Aquibium oceanicum: one gene and its partner. The protein of the gene in region 1 interacts with the protein of each later gene in a pairwise test. Links are inferred from orthologs where the notes say so. Each region holds a gene or a part of one and is shown on either strand. Other genes may lie near its edges.

Region 1 (8,158 bases):
CACCTGCCCGAGCCGCGCATCGAGCCGGAAATCGTGCTCGGGATCGGGCGCGACCTGACGGCCGACATGAGCCTGGAAGAGGTCGAGGCCTCCATCGACTGGGTGGCGCTTGGCTTCGAGATCGTGCAGTCGATCTTCCCCGGCTGGCGCTTCGCCCCCTCCGACTGCATCGCCGACGGCGGCCTGCACGGCGGGCTTCACATCGGGCCGAAGCTGGAGATCGCGCCGGCAGACAGGCCGGGTCTGGCGGCCCGGCTCGCCGCGGTGGAACTCGAACTCTCCTGCGACGGCGCGGTGATGGATACCGGTAGCGGCTCGAACGTGCTCGACGGACCGGTCCAGGCGCTGATGCATCTGGCGAAGGTGCTCGACCGCGACGCGCACAATCCGCCGCTTCGCGCTGGCGAGATCGTCACGACGGGAACCTTGACGCGCGCCTTCCCCGTGTTCGCGGGACAGCAATGGTCAACCAGCGTGTCGGGTGGTTTGCCGCTTGAAGGATTGACGGCCGCGATTTCCTGACCCGGGAACGTCAGGCGGACGTCGCGAGGGCGGGCTCGAACTGCGCCTGCGGGTCGGCCTTCAGCGCCTCGACCGTATGCTTCTGCAGCATGGCCGTGACGTCGACCGGATCGCCGACCAGCCGCGCGGCCTCGATAGGTCTGCCGACGGTGATCGTGAAGCTGAAGCGCTTCTTGTTCAGAAGTTCGTGGAACAGCGTCATGTCGCGCAATTCCGTCGAGTGCTTGGCCAGGAAGTAGAACAGCCCCGAATTGCGCGCGGAGATATGCGCCGGCAAGATCGGCACGCCGTAGCGGCGGGCGAGCGCCACCGCCGAGGTCTGCCAGGGCCGCTCTGTGAGGCTGCCTTCGTTCCAGAACGCGATGCGGCCTGACGGAAAGAGCACCACCGCCCGCTCCTGCGAGAAGGCGCGGGCAGTCATCTCCAGCGTATCGCGGCTCTTGGAATGGGACTTTTCGCCCGGGCGCCATTCGACCGGGATGATCAGATCGCGAAAGCCTGCCGCCACACGCAGGGCATCGCGGTTGGCGAAGATGGTGAGGTCGCGCCGACGGTCCTTCAGGATGTCAAACACAGCGATGCCGTCGGCGATGCCGGTGGGGTGGTTCGGCGCCAGGATGAAGCCGCCCGTCTCCGGCAGGTTTTCCACCCCCGACACCTTGATGTCGAGCGACAGCAGCGAACTCAGGTGCTGGAGTGCGTCCCACCCGCTCAGCGGCGCGATGGCGTCCGCCATGCGCACGGCCTCGTCATAGTGGAACATGCGCAGCAGAACTGGCCGCATCAGCGGCCAGAGCGGGTGCCGCGAAATCTTCAGGGACCGTTCGTGGATCAGCTGGTCGATGATGTGGGAATCGATGTCGACGGTGCTCCCGTAGAAGGCCCGGCCACCCAGCAGCCTCGCAATGGAGGATGGCGACGTCTGCAGGTCCATGGTCATCGACTCCGATCGGCCCCTGTCTGGCCGAATACTATGACGCAAGAATGACGTCCATGCCTTAACTTTCAGCACCAGCGCGGGTTCCCGAAAGCTATTGCGCCTGTGCTCGCTTCAACTCCATCATCATATCCAGACGGATGAACTCGGCTACTTCGCGCGCCGCGCGGTCAACCGCGTCCCGCTTTGCGCGGCTCTCTGCGAAGAGCTGCCGTGGCCGGTCGAAGAACGCGGTGGCGCTGCGCTCGCCCTCGATGACGGTCTTGTCAGTCTCGGTGTCCTTGAGGCGGTAGCGACCGATCAGCCGGACCGAACCGGCGGTCGGTTCATTGTCGCCGGAGGCCGACTGGAGCGTCACCGTGGAGGCGGATCTCTTCGTAACCTTCAGGATCATGCGGTACTGGGGATTATCCGGCTGGCCGGCGCCGCCGTTGAGCAGGAAGATCAGATGGTTGCGCACCTCCTGCGCGTCGCGGGTGTCGACCTCCGCGATATAGATCGACGCGATGCGCGCGTCCGCGACACCCGGCGTCACGGAGGAGACGTTGCCGTAGAGCGGCTGCACGGTACAGCCGCCCACCAAAAGCGCCATTGCTCCGAGCACGGCCATGGCACCGGCACGGGAGAACCAGGAAAGGCGTCGGTGAACCCGGTCAGACCACGACATTGACGATCCTCTGCGGCACGACGATCACCTTGCGCGGAGACCGTCCTTCGAGCGCCTTACGGACGAAATCGAGTTCGAGCACCGCCGATTCGACGGCAACTTGATCCGCGTCGCGCGCAATTGTCAAATCGCCGCGCCTCTTGCCGTTGATCTGTACGGGAAGCGCGATCTGGTCGTCCACGACCAGCGCGGGATCGTATGCGGGCCAGCCCTGCTCGGCCGCCATGCCGCGGCCGCCGATGGCGGCCCAGCATTCTTCCGCCAGGTGGGGCATCATCGGCGAGATCATCAACACCAGCATCTCCACCGCCTGACGCAGAGCGCCCTTGGTCGCCGCGTCGGGTTCGCCTGCCTTCGCCAGTTGCGGAGACAGCGTGTTGACCAGTTCGTAGATGCGGGCGACCGCCTTGTTGAAGCCGAGCCGCTCGATCTCCTCGCTCACGGCCTTGACCGTCTTGTGGGCGGCACGCGAGACCTCGAGCGCATCCGCCTCGGTTCCCGCCGCCGGGGTCGCGTCCTTCAGCACGGGAGCTGCTTCCGAGACGAGGCGCCAGACGCGCTGGACGAAGCGGTGCGCGCCTTCCACGCCCGATTCCGTCCAGATCACGTCGCGGTCGGGCGGCGAATCCGACAGCATGAACCAGCGCGCCGTGTCTGCGCCGTAGCTCGCGATGATGTCGTCGGGGTCGACCACGTTCTTCTTCGACTTCGACATCTTCTCGATCGGGCCGATGGCGAGTTCCTCGCCGGTCGTCATCAGCACGGCGCGGCGCTGCCCGTCGATCTCCTCGACCTTCACCTCGGCCGGCGTTACGTAGCTGCCGTTCGGACCGGAGCCGCGCCGATAGGTCTCGTGGACCACCATGCCCTGCGTGAACAGGCCCTCGAAGGGTTCCTCGACCGTGTCCAGGTGTCCCGTCGCCTTCATGGCGCGGGCGAAGAAGCGCGAATAGAGCAGGTGCAGGATCGCGTGCTCGATGCCGCCGATGTACTGGTTGACCGGCAGCCAGCCGTTCGGTCCGTCGACATACTCCAGCGTCGTCGGCGCCGCCTCGTTCCACGGATCGGTGAAGCGCGCGAAATACCAGGACGAGTCGACGAAAGTGTCCATCGTGTCGGTGTCGCGGCGCGCATCCCCGCCGCATTGCGGACAGGCGACGTGCTTCCACTTCGGATGATGGTCGAGCGGGTTGCCGGGCCGGTCGAAGGTGACGTCGCCGGGCAACTCGACGGGCAACTGGTCGTCGGGGACCGGCAGTGAACCGCACTTTTCGCAGTGGATGACCGGGATCGGGCAGCCCCAGTAGCGCTGGCGCGAGATCAGCCAATCGCGTAGGCGGAACTGCACCTTGCGCTCCGCTACCGGGCGGTTGCCGATCGTCACCGCCTCCAGGCGTCCGGCCACTTCGTCGAAGGCCTGCTTCGCCTTCATGCCGTCGAGAAAGCGCGAATTGATCATCACGCCGTCGTCGACATAGGCCTCGTCGATGATCTGGAAACTGGCCTTGTCGGCGTCCTCCGGCATCACCACGGGCACGACCGGCAGGCCGTAGCGGTTGGCGAAGTCGAGGTCGCGCTGGTCGCCCGAGGGGCAGCCGAAGATGGCGCCCGTTCCGTATTCCATCAGGACGAAGTTCGCCACGTAGACCGGCAGCGTCCAGTTCTCGTCGAAGGGATGGACCACGCGGACGCCGGTGTCGAAGCCCTTCTTCTCGGCCGTTTCGAGCGCGGCTGCCGAGGTACCCATGTGGCGGATCTCGTCGATGAAGGCGGCGAGTTCGGGATTGCCTTCCGCCGCCTTCCGCGCCAGCGGATGGTCGGCCGCGACCGCCATGAAGGAGGCGCCGAAGATGGTGTCGGGACGGGTCGTGTAGACCTCGAGTTCGGTCTCGCCCTCAGGCGCGGTGTCCGTGGCCAGCGGCCAGCGGATCAGGAGACCCTCTGAGCGGCCGATCCAGTTCGCCTGCATCAGCTTGACCTTGTCGGGCCAGCGCTCGAGCGTGTCCAGGCTGTCGAGCAGCTCCTGGCTCATCTTCGTGATCTTGAAGAACCACTGCGTCAGGTCGCGCTGCTCGACCGGCGCGCCGGAGCGCCAGCCGCGCCCGTCGATCACCTGCTCGTTGGCGAGCACCGTCATGTCGACCGGGTCCCAGTTGACCTTGGCCGACTTGCGCTCCACCAGCCCGGCCTTCCAGAAGTCGAGGAACATCTTCTGCTGGTGCCTGTAGTAGCTCGGGTCGCAGGTCGCGAACTCGCGGTCCCAGTCGAGCGACAGGCCCATGGTCTTTAGCTGGCCCTTCATCGTCTCGATGTTGGCATAGGTCCAGTCGCGCGGATTGACCTTGTTGTCGCGCGCGGCGTTCTCGGCCGGCAGCCCGAACGCGTCCCAGCCCATCGGGTGCAGGACGTTGCAGCCCATGGCCCGCTTGTAACGCGCCACAACGTCGCCCATGGTGTAGTTGCGCACGTGGCCCATGTGGATGCGCCCTGACGGATAGGGGAACATCTCCAGCACGTAGTACTTCGGACCCGGATCGTCGTTCCTTGTCCGGAAGAGCCCGGCCTCGTCCCAGGCCTTCCGCCAGCGCGGCTCCGCCACGCGGGGATTGTATCGTTCGGTTGCCATGACCGTGAATTCGCTCGATAAGGTGCCGGAAAATGCCGGGCGGACCTTCACCACGGATTGCCGGGAGCGTCAACTCCGGGCAGCGCGCCTGCCGGTCGAATTGCAGTCGGAGACATGAAGATGGAGAGCGCGGTCGACAGGCTCCAGGAGGTCAGGCGACGCATCGCCAGCGCCGCGAAGGAGGCCGGGCGCGAGCCTGGCGCGGTGACGCTGGTCGCCGTCTCGAAGACCTTCGATGCGGACGCGATCCGGCCGGTGATCGAGGCCGGCCAGCGGGTCTTCGGCGAGAACCGTGTCCAGGAGGCGCAGGGTAAGTGGCCGGCACTGATGGAAGGGTTCCCGGACATCGAGCTGCACCTGATCGGGCCGCTGCAATCCAACAAGGCCAGGGAGGCCGTGGCGCTGTTCGACGTCATCGAGACCGTCGACCGGGAGAAAATCGCCGCCGAACTGGCCAAGGAGATGAGGAAGCAGGAGAAGTTCCCGCGCATCTACGTGCAGGTGAACACCGGGCTTGAGGAGCAGAAGGCCGGGATCGACCCGCGCGAGGCGGTCGCCTTCGTGGAGCGCTGCCGGGACTTGCATGGCCTCGCCATCGAAGGCCTGATGGCGATCCCGCCCTTCGAGGAAAATCCCGGCCCGCATTTCGCGCTTCTCGAAAAGCTCTCGCGCGAGGCAGGGGTGGAAAAACTCTCGATGGGCATGTCCGGCGACTACGAGACCGCGATCGCCTTCGGCGCCACCAGTGTGCGCGTCGGCTCGGCCATCTTCGGCAGCCGGTGAGGCACTCGCGGCTTGCGCCTGCTTGTGTCACTCCCTAGGGTTCGCGACAAGTTTGAACAATCATCCGGGAAATCTGCGCATGCGTTTCGAAGGCACGTCGGCCTATATCGCCGACCGGGATCTGATGGTGGCGGTGAATGCGGCGATCGCGCTGGAGCGGCCGCTGCTGGTCAAGGGCGAGCCGGGGACGGGCAAGACCGAACTCGCCCGGCAGGTCGCCGCCGCGCTGGACCTCGACCTGATCGAGTGGCACGTGAAATCCACCACCAAGGCACAGCAGGGGCTCTACGAATACGATGCCGTGTCGCGGCTGCGCGACAGCCAGCTCGGCGACGATCGCTTCAACGACATCCGGAACTACATCAAGCGCGGCAAGCTTTGGGAGGCCTTCGCGGCCGGTAAGAAGGTCGTGCTTTTGATCGACGAGATCGACAAGGCCGACATCGAGTTCCCGAACGATTTGCTGCAGGAACTCGACCGCATGGAGTTCTACGTCTACGAGACCGGCGAGACGGTGAAGGCGGCGCAGCGACCGATCGTCATCATCACCTCCAACAACGAGAAGGAGCTGCCCGACGCCTTCCTGCGCCGCTGCTTCTTCCACTACATCCGCTTCCCCGAGATGGAGACGCTGCAGCGCATCGTCGACGTGCACTATCCGGGCATCAAGCAGACCCTCGTGCGTGCGGCGCTGACGCAGTTCTACGAAGTGCGCGACGTGCCGGGGCTGAAGAAGAAGCCGTCGACCTCGGAGGCGCTGGACTGGATCCGTCTGCTCGTCTCTGACGACGTCGATCCGGCCGACCTGCGCGGTGATGCGAAGAACGCGCTGCCGAGGCTGCATGGCGCACTGTTGAAGAACGAGCAGGATGTGCACCTGTTCGAGCGGCTGGCCTTCATGGCGCGACGGCAGGGATAGCCCGAGGCCGAGACCGTTGCGGCGAAAACGCCGCGAACCGGGGAGGAGGAACCCGCATGGCCATTCTGAGAACACCTGAGGAGCGGTTCGAGAACCTGCCCGGCTTTCCCTTCGCGCCCCATTATGCGGAGGGGCTGACCGACATTGACGGACTTCGAATCCACTATCTCGACGAGGGTCCGCGCGATGTCCGGCACACGTTCCTCTGCCTGCACGGCGAGCCGACATGGTCCTATCTCTATCGCAGGATGATCCCGGTCTTCACAGCGGCCGGCGGGCGCGTGGTGGCGCCGGACTTCGCCGGCTTCGGCCGCTCCGACAAGCCGGAGGAGGACGCGACCTACGGGTTCCACTTCCACCGGCGCATGCTGCTGGCCTTCATCGAGCGGCTGGACCTGACAAACGTCACGCTGGTCGTGCAGGATTGGGGCGGCCTGCTTGGCCTGACTCTGCCGATGGAGATGCCGGAGCGGTTTTCCAGGCTGATCGTCATGAACACGGCGCTCGCGACCGGTGCTGCGCCGAGCGAAGGCTTCGTCCAGTGGCGCGACTATGTCGCCGCGAACCCGGATCTCGCGGTCGGCAAGCTGATGAAGCGGTCGTGCCCGCACCTGACGGAAGCCGAGGCGGCCGCCTATGACGCGCCGTTCCCGGACGTGACCTACAAGGCCGGCGTGCGGCGCTTTCCGGCGATGGTGATGACCGATCCAGGCATGGAAGGCGCCGATACCTCGCGGGAGGCGGCGCGGTTCTGGCGCGAGGACTGGGGCGGCAGGAGCTTCATGGCGATCGGCGCGCAGGATCCGGTGCTCGGCGTTCCGGTGATGGAAGCGATGCGCAAGGTGATCCGGAACTGTCCCGAGCCGCTGGTGCTTAAGGATGCCGGGCACTTCGTGCAGGAGTGGGGCGACGAGGTGGCTAAAGCGGCGCTGGATTCGTTCGAAGGCTGAGGCATCGATCGACGGAAGGAAGAAGCCATGGAAGGCATGGAACTGAGGGTGCCGACGCAGAAGGACGAAGCCGACTGGCGACGCCTGTGGACGGCCTATCTCGACTTTTACGAGACGAAGGTGTCGGAGGAAGTCTATCGCACCACCTGGGAACGCATCCATTCCGGTGGCGAATTCGAGCCGAAATGCATGCTGGCCGTGGTAAAGACGCAGCCCGTCGGGCTCGTGCACTATCTCTTCCACCGCACCTGCTGGTCGCAGGTCAACAACTGCTATCTCCAGGACCTCTACGTTGACCCCGAACTGCGCGGCACGGGGCTCGGCCGGGTGCTGATCGAGGAGGTCAAGCGCGAGGCGAACGCGGTTGGTGTCACCAACGTTTACTGGATGACGCACGAGACCAACACGACCGCGCGAAAACTCTACGACCATGTCGCGCGGCGAACGGGTTTCATCGAATACGACCTGTCGTAGATGGCCCGCATCGCGTCGGCCGGGAGGCGTAGCGTGGATCAATGGGAGGATTTCGACATGACCGCGACGGCCACGCGCAAGAGGCCGACGAAGGTCGATCCGGACGATTTCCGGCCCGATCCGCATGCAGGCTTCGCAAGGCACCGTCCGCTCAGCGGCGTCCTGCAGATCGGCGCAGGGTTTCCGACGGTCGTTCGCTACGCCGACATCATGGCGCTGATGACCGACACCCACACGCGCCAATTGGAGACGGAAGCGCTCGTCCATCGCGGCATCACCA
Region 2 (3,057 bases), 3.1 Mb from region 1 along the record:
CCCGTGTTCTGGCGGAGATCGGCCCGATGCTCGATGAGGAAGACCGCACCTGGCTGGAAGCGACCGCGCGACCGCTCTGAACGTCTACCCGGCCGCAGTTTGATGCGCTGGATTGACCTGTCGCGGATCAGGCCGCGTTTTCGCGCTCTCGCCAGTATCGTAGTCGCATTCGCGGGGCGATCTTCCAGGCGATCAGGGGAGTCGCCACAAGGCTCGCCAGGACGACGGCCGCGATGAGGTAGGCGGCGTGTTCGCGCAGTTCGGGCACGGAAAGCACGATGACGGCGCCGGTTCCGAAGAGCACGGCATTGACCATCAGCCCGACGACGCCAGCCATGAAGGTTCTCGTTCTCACAGGATTGCTCCTCTCGTTCGCACACGAAAGCAACGCCCCTTTTCTCGTCCGGTTCCGGCCGTCAACCCTCACCCTGCCCCCACCCGCTCGAACCAGGCGTCCTCGTCGATCACCTCGATGCCGAGGTCCGTCGCCTGCTTCAGCTTCGAGCCGGCGCCGGGGCCGGCGACGACGAGGTCGGTTTTCTTCGATACCGAGCCAGCGACCTTAGCGCCGAGGCGCTCGGCCATGGCCTTGGCCTCGTCGCGCGACATGCGCTCCAGCGATCCGGTGAAGACGATGGTCTTGCCGGCGACGGGCGAGGAGATTTCGCCGACGGGCTCCTCGTCCTCCGGCGTCACATCCGCCTCGAGCAGGGCGTCGACGGCGTCGCGGTTGTGTCCTTCGGCGAAGAAATCCACCAGCGCCTCGGCCACCACCGAGCCGATGCCGTTGACGCCGACGATCTCGCGCCATTCCTCGTTGCCGGGGTCGCCCTTGCCTTCCGGCATCTTGGCGGTCTCGGCCGCCTCGCGCAGCTTTTCGAAGGATAGGAAGTGCCGCGCCAGGCGCTTGGCGTTTGTCTCGCCGATGTGCCTTATGCCGAGCGCGAAGAGGAAGCGCGACAGCTGCACCCGGCGGCGCTCGTCGATTGCCGCGAAGAGCTTTCGCACGGAGACCTCGCCGAAGCCCTCGATGTTCTCGAGTTTCGTCAGCGACCGCCCCTGCCGGTCCTTCAGCGAAAAGATGTCGGCCGGCTCGCGGATGCGCAGCGATTCGTCGGGATGATTGAAGAAGAACTCGATCTGCTTTTCGCCCAGGCCCTCGATGTCCATGGCATTGCGCGAGACGAAATGGCGGATGCGCTCCATCGCCTGCGCGGCGCAGATCAGCCCGCCGGTGCAGCGCCACGCCGCCTCGCCCTCCTCGCGCACGGCATGGCTGCCGCAGACCGGGCACTTGTGCGGAAACGAATAGGGCTTCGCGTCAGCCGGGCGCATCTCCGGAACGATATCGAGGATCTGCGGGATGACGTCGCCCGCGCGCTGCACGATGACCGTGTCGCCCTCGCGGATGTCCCTGCCCTCGCGGATCGGCTGGCCGTCATTGCCGACGCCGCGGATGTAGTCCTCGTTGTGCAGCGTGGCGTTGGTCACCACCACGCCGCCGACCGTCACCGGCTTCAGCCGCGCCACCGGCGTCATTGCCCCGGTACGGCCGACCTGGATGTCGATCTTTTCCAGCACCGTCGTCGCCTTCTCGGCCGGGAATTTGTGCGCGGTCGCCCAGCGCGGCGAGCGCGAGCGGAAGCCGAGGCGTTCCTGGAGGTCGAGGCGGTCGACCTTGTAGACGACGCCGTCGATGTCGTAGGGCAGCGTCGCGCGCATCGCCTCGATCCTGCGATACTGAGCCAGCATCTCCTCCAGCGAAGCGCACCGCAGCATCAGGTCGTTGACCACGAAGCCCCAGTCCGAGAGGCGCTGCACGGCATCGTACTGGGTCTTGGCCAGTGGTGCGGAGGTTTCGCCCCAGGCATAGGCGAAGAACTTCAGCGGCCGCGACTTCGTCACCTCCGGGTTCTTCTGCCTGAGACTGCCGGCGGCCGAATTGCGCGGATTGGCAAAGACCTGGCCGGTTTCGGCCATGCGCTGGTTGAGCGCGAAGAAGTCGTCGCGGCGCATGTAAACCTCGCCGCGTACCTCGATCAGGTCCGGCGCATCAGACGGGAGATCGTTCGGGATCTCGTCGATGGTGCGAATGTTTGCGGTGACGTTCTCGCCCGTCGTACCGTCGCCGCGAGTCGCGGCCGTCACCAGCCTGCCCTTCTCGTAGCGCAGCGACATCGACAGGCCGTCGATCTTGGGCTCGGCGGTGAAGACCAGCTCGCCTTCTGAAAGCGCGAGGAAGCGCCGCACCGAAGCGACGAAATCGACCACGTCCTCGTCGGAGAACACGTTGTCGAGCGACAGCATCGGCTTTTCGTGCCGAACCGGCGCAAAAGTTGTCGACGGAGCGGCACCCACCGCCTTCGAAGGCGAATCCTCGCGCATCAGTTCGGGAAAAAGCGCCTCGATCTCGGCGTTGCGCTGGCGCAGCGCGTCGTAGTCGGCGTCGGAAATCTCCGGCGCGTCCTTCTGGTGGTAGAGCCGGTCGTGCCGGGCGATCTCGCCGGCCAGGCGCTCCAGTTCGGCCGCTGCTTCCTCCTGCGTCAGGGTGTCGATCGGCTTGGCGGGCGTGGTCATGCGAGGGTTCCGGATCTGCAAATTGGCGCTGGACTATGCCCAGCCACGTGGCGGCGGTTCAAGTGGCGACGACAGCCATCCTGCCATCCGGACATGCTTTCGCGTTCCCGCGCCGTGGCCGGCCGGGGTGCCCGAGGGAAACGGCGCATGGCGTTGCGTCCTCTGTTGAAAAATACTCGACGCGCTGCCATGCGCCGCCGGCGTTTTCCCTCGATCCTTTCCGGCCGACTCCCCTTCGGAAGACGGCGCACAGTCCGAACCGAGGCCGGAAAGTCCCCGCCACCGTTCGCGGGTCCCGTCCGGCGCCACACTTGCCTGGGCCGTCCGGTCGTACGTCCCGTTCCCGCCGGCAAGCTGCGTCCACAAGGATACGAGCCCCGCTGGTCCCGTGGATAAACTTCCGTTCGGCTGGACGTACCGGGCACGGCAAGTGGATGACATCCATGGGTTTTTTCCGGCCAGGCCAGCGGACCGTCGAAA

Evidence for each region.
Region 2: the proteins of leuS (region 1) and ligA interact in binary tests that used the Escherichia coli proteins (3 or more experiments, as listed by UniProt). The link is inferred for Aquibium oceanicum from one-to-one orthologs.

The regions. Positions count from the first base shown.
Region 1 is NZ_CP018171.1:273,357-281,514, reverse strand. The notes cover bases 1,913-5,080. They hold leuS (leucine--tRNA ligase), read right to left. Parts: upstream 4,753-5,080; coding sequence 2,113-4,752; downstream 1,913-2,112. Other genes in these bases: BSQ44_RS01345 (YggS family pyridoxal phosphate-dependent enzyme), read left to right, coding at 4,873-5,080; BSQ44_RS01355 (LPS assembly lipoprotein LptE), read right to left, coding at 1,913-2,126. Also shown: BSQ44_RS01365 (2-keto-4-pentenoate hydratase), read left to right, coding at 1-522; BSQ44_RS01360 (1-acyl-sn-glycerol-3-phosphate acyltransferase), read right to left, coding at 533-1,456; more of BSQ44_RS01355, read right to left, coding at 1,554-1,912; more of BSQ44_RS01345, read left to right, coding at 5,081-5,535; BSQ44_RS01340 (AAA family ATPase), read left to right, coding at 5,615-6,454; BSQ44_RS01335 (haloalkane dehalogenase), read left to right, coding at 6,511-7,404; BSQ44_RS01330 (GNAT family N-acetyltransferase), read left to right, coding at 7,432-7,878; BSQ44_RS01325 (cytochrome P450), read left to right, coding at 7,936-8,158.
Region 2 is NZ_CP018171.1:3,339,364-3,342,420, forward strand. What follows is about bases 1-2,945. They hold ligA (NAD-dependent DNA ligase LigA), read right to left. Parts: upstream 2,578-2,945; coding sequence 424-2,577; downstream 1-423. Other genes in these bases: BSQ44_RS16360 (aminopeptidase P family protein), read left to right, coding at 1-80; BSQ44_RS16365 (hypothetical protein), read right to left, coding at 128-337. UniProt on the Escherichia coli protein: DNA ligase that catalyzes the formation of phosphodiester linkages between 5'-phosphoryl and 3'-hydroxyl groups in double-stranded DNA using NAD as a coenzyme and as the energy source for the reaction.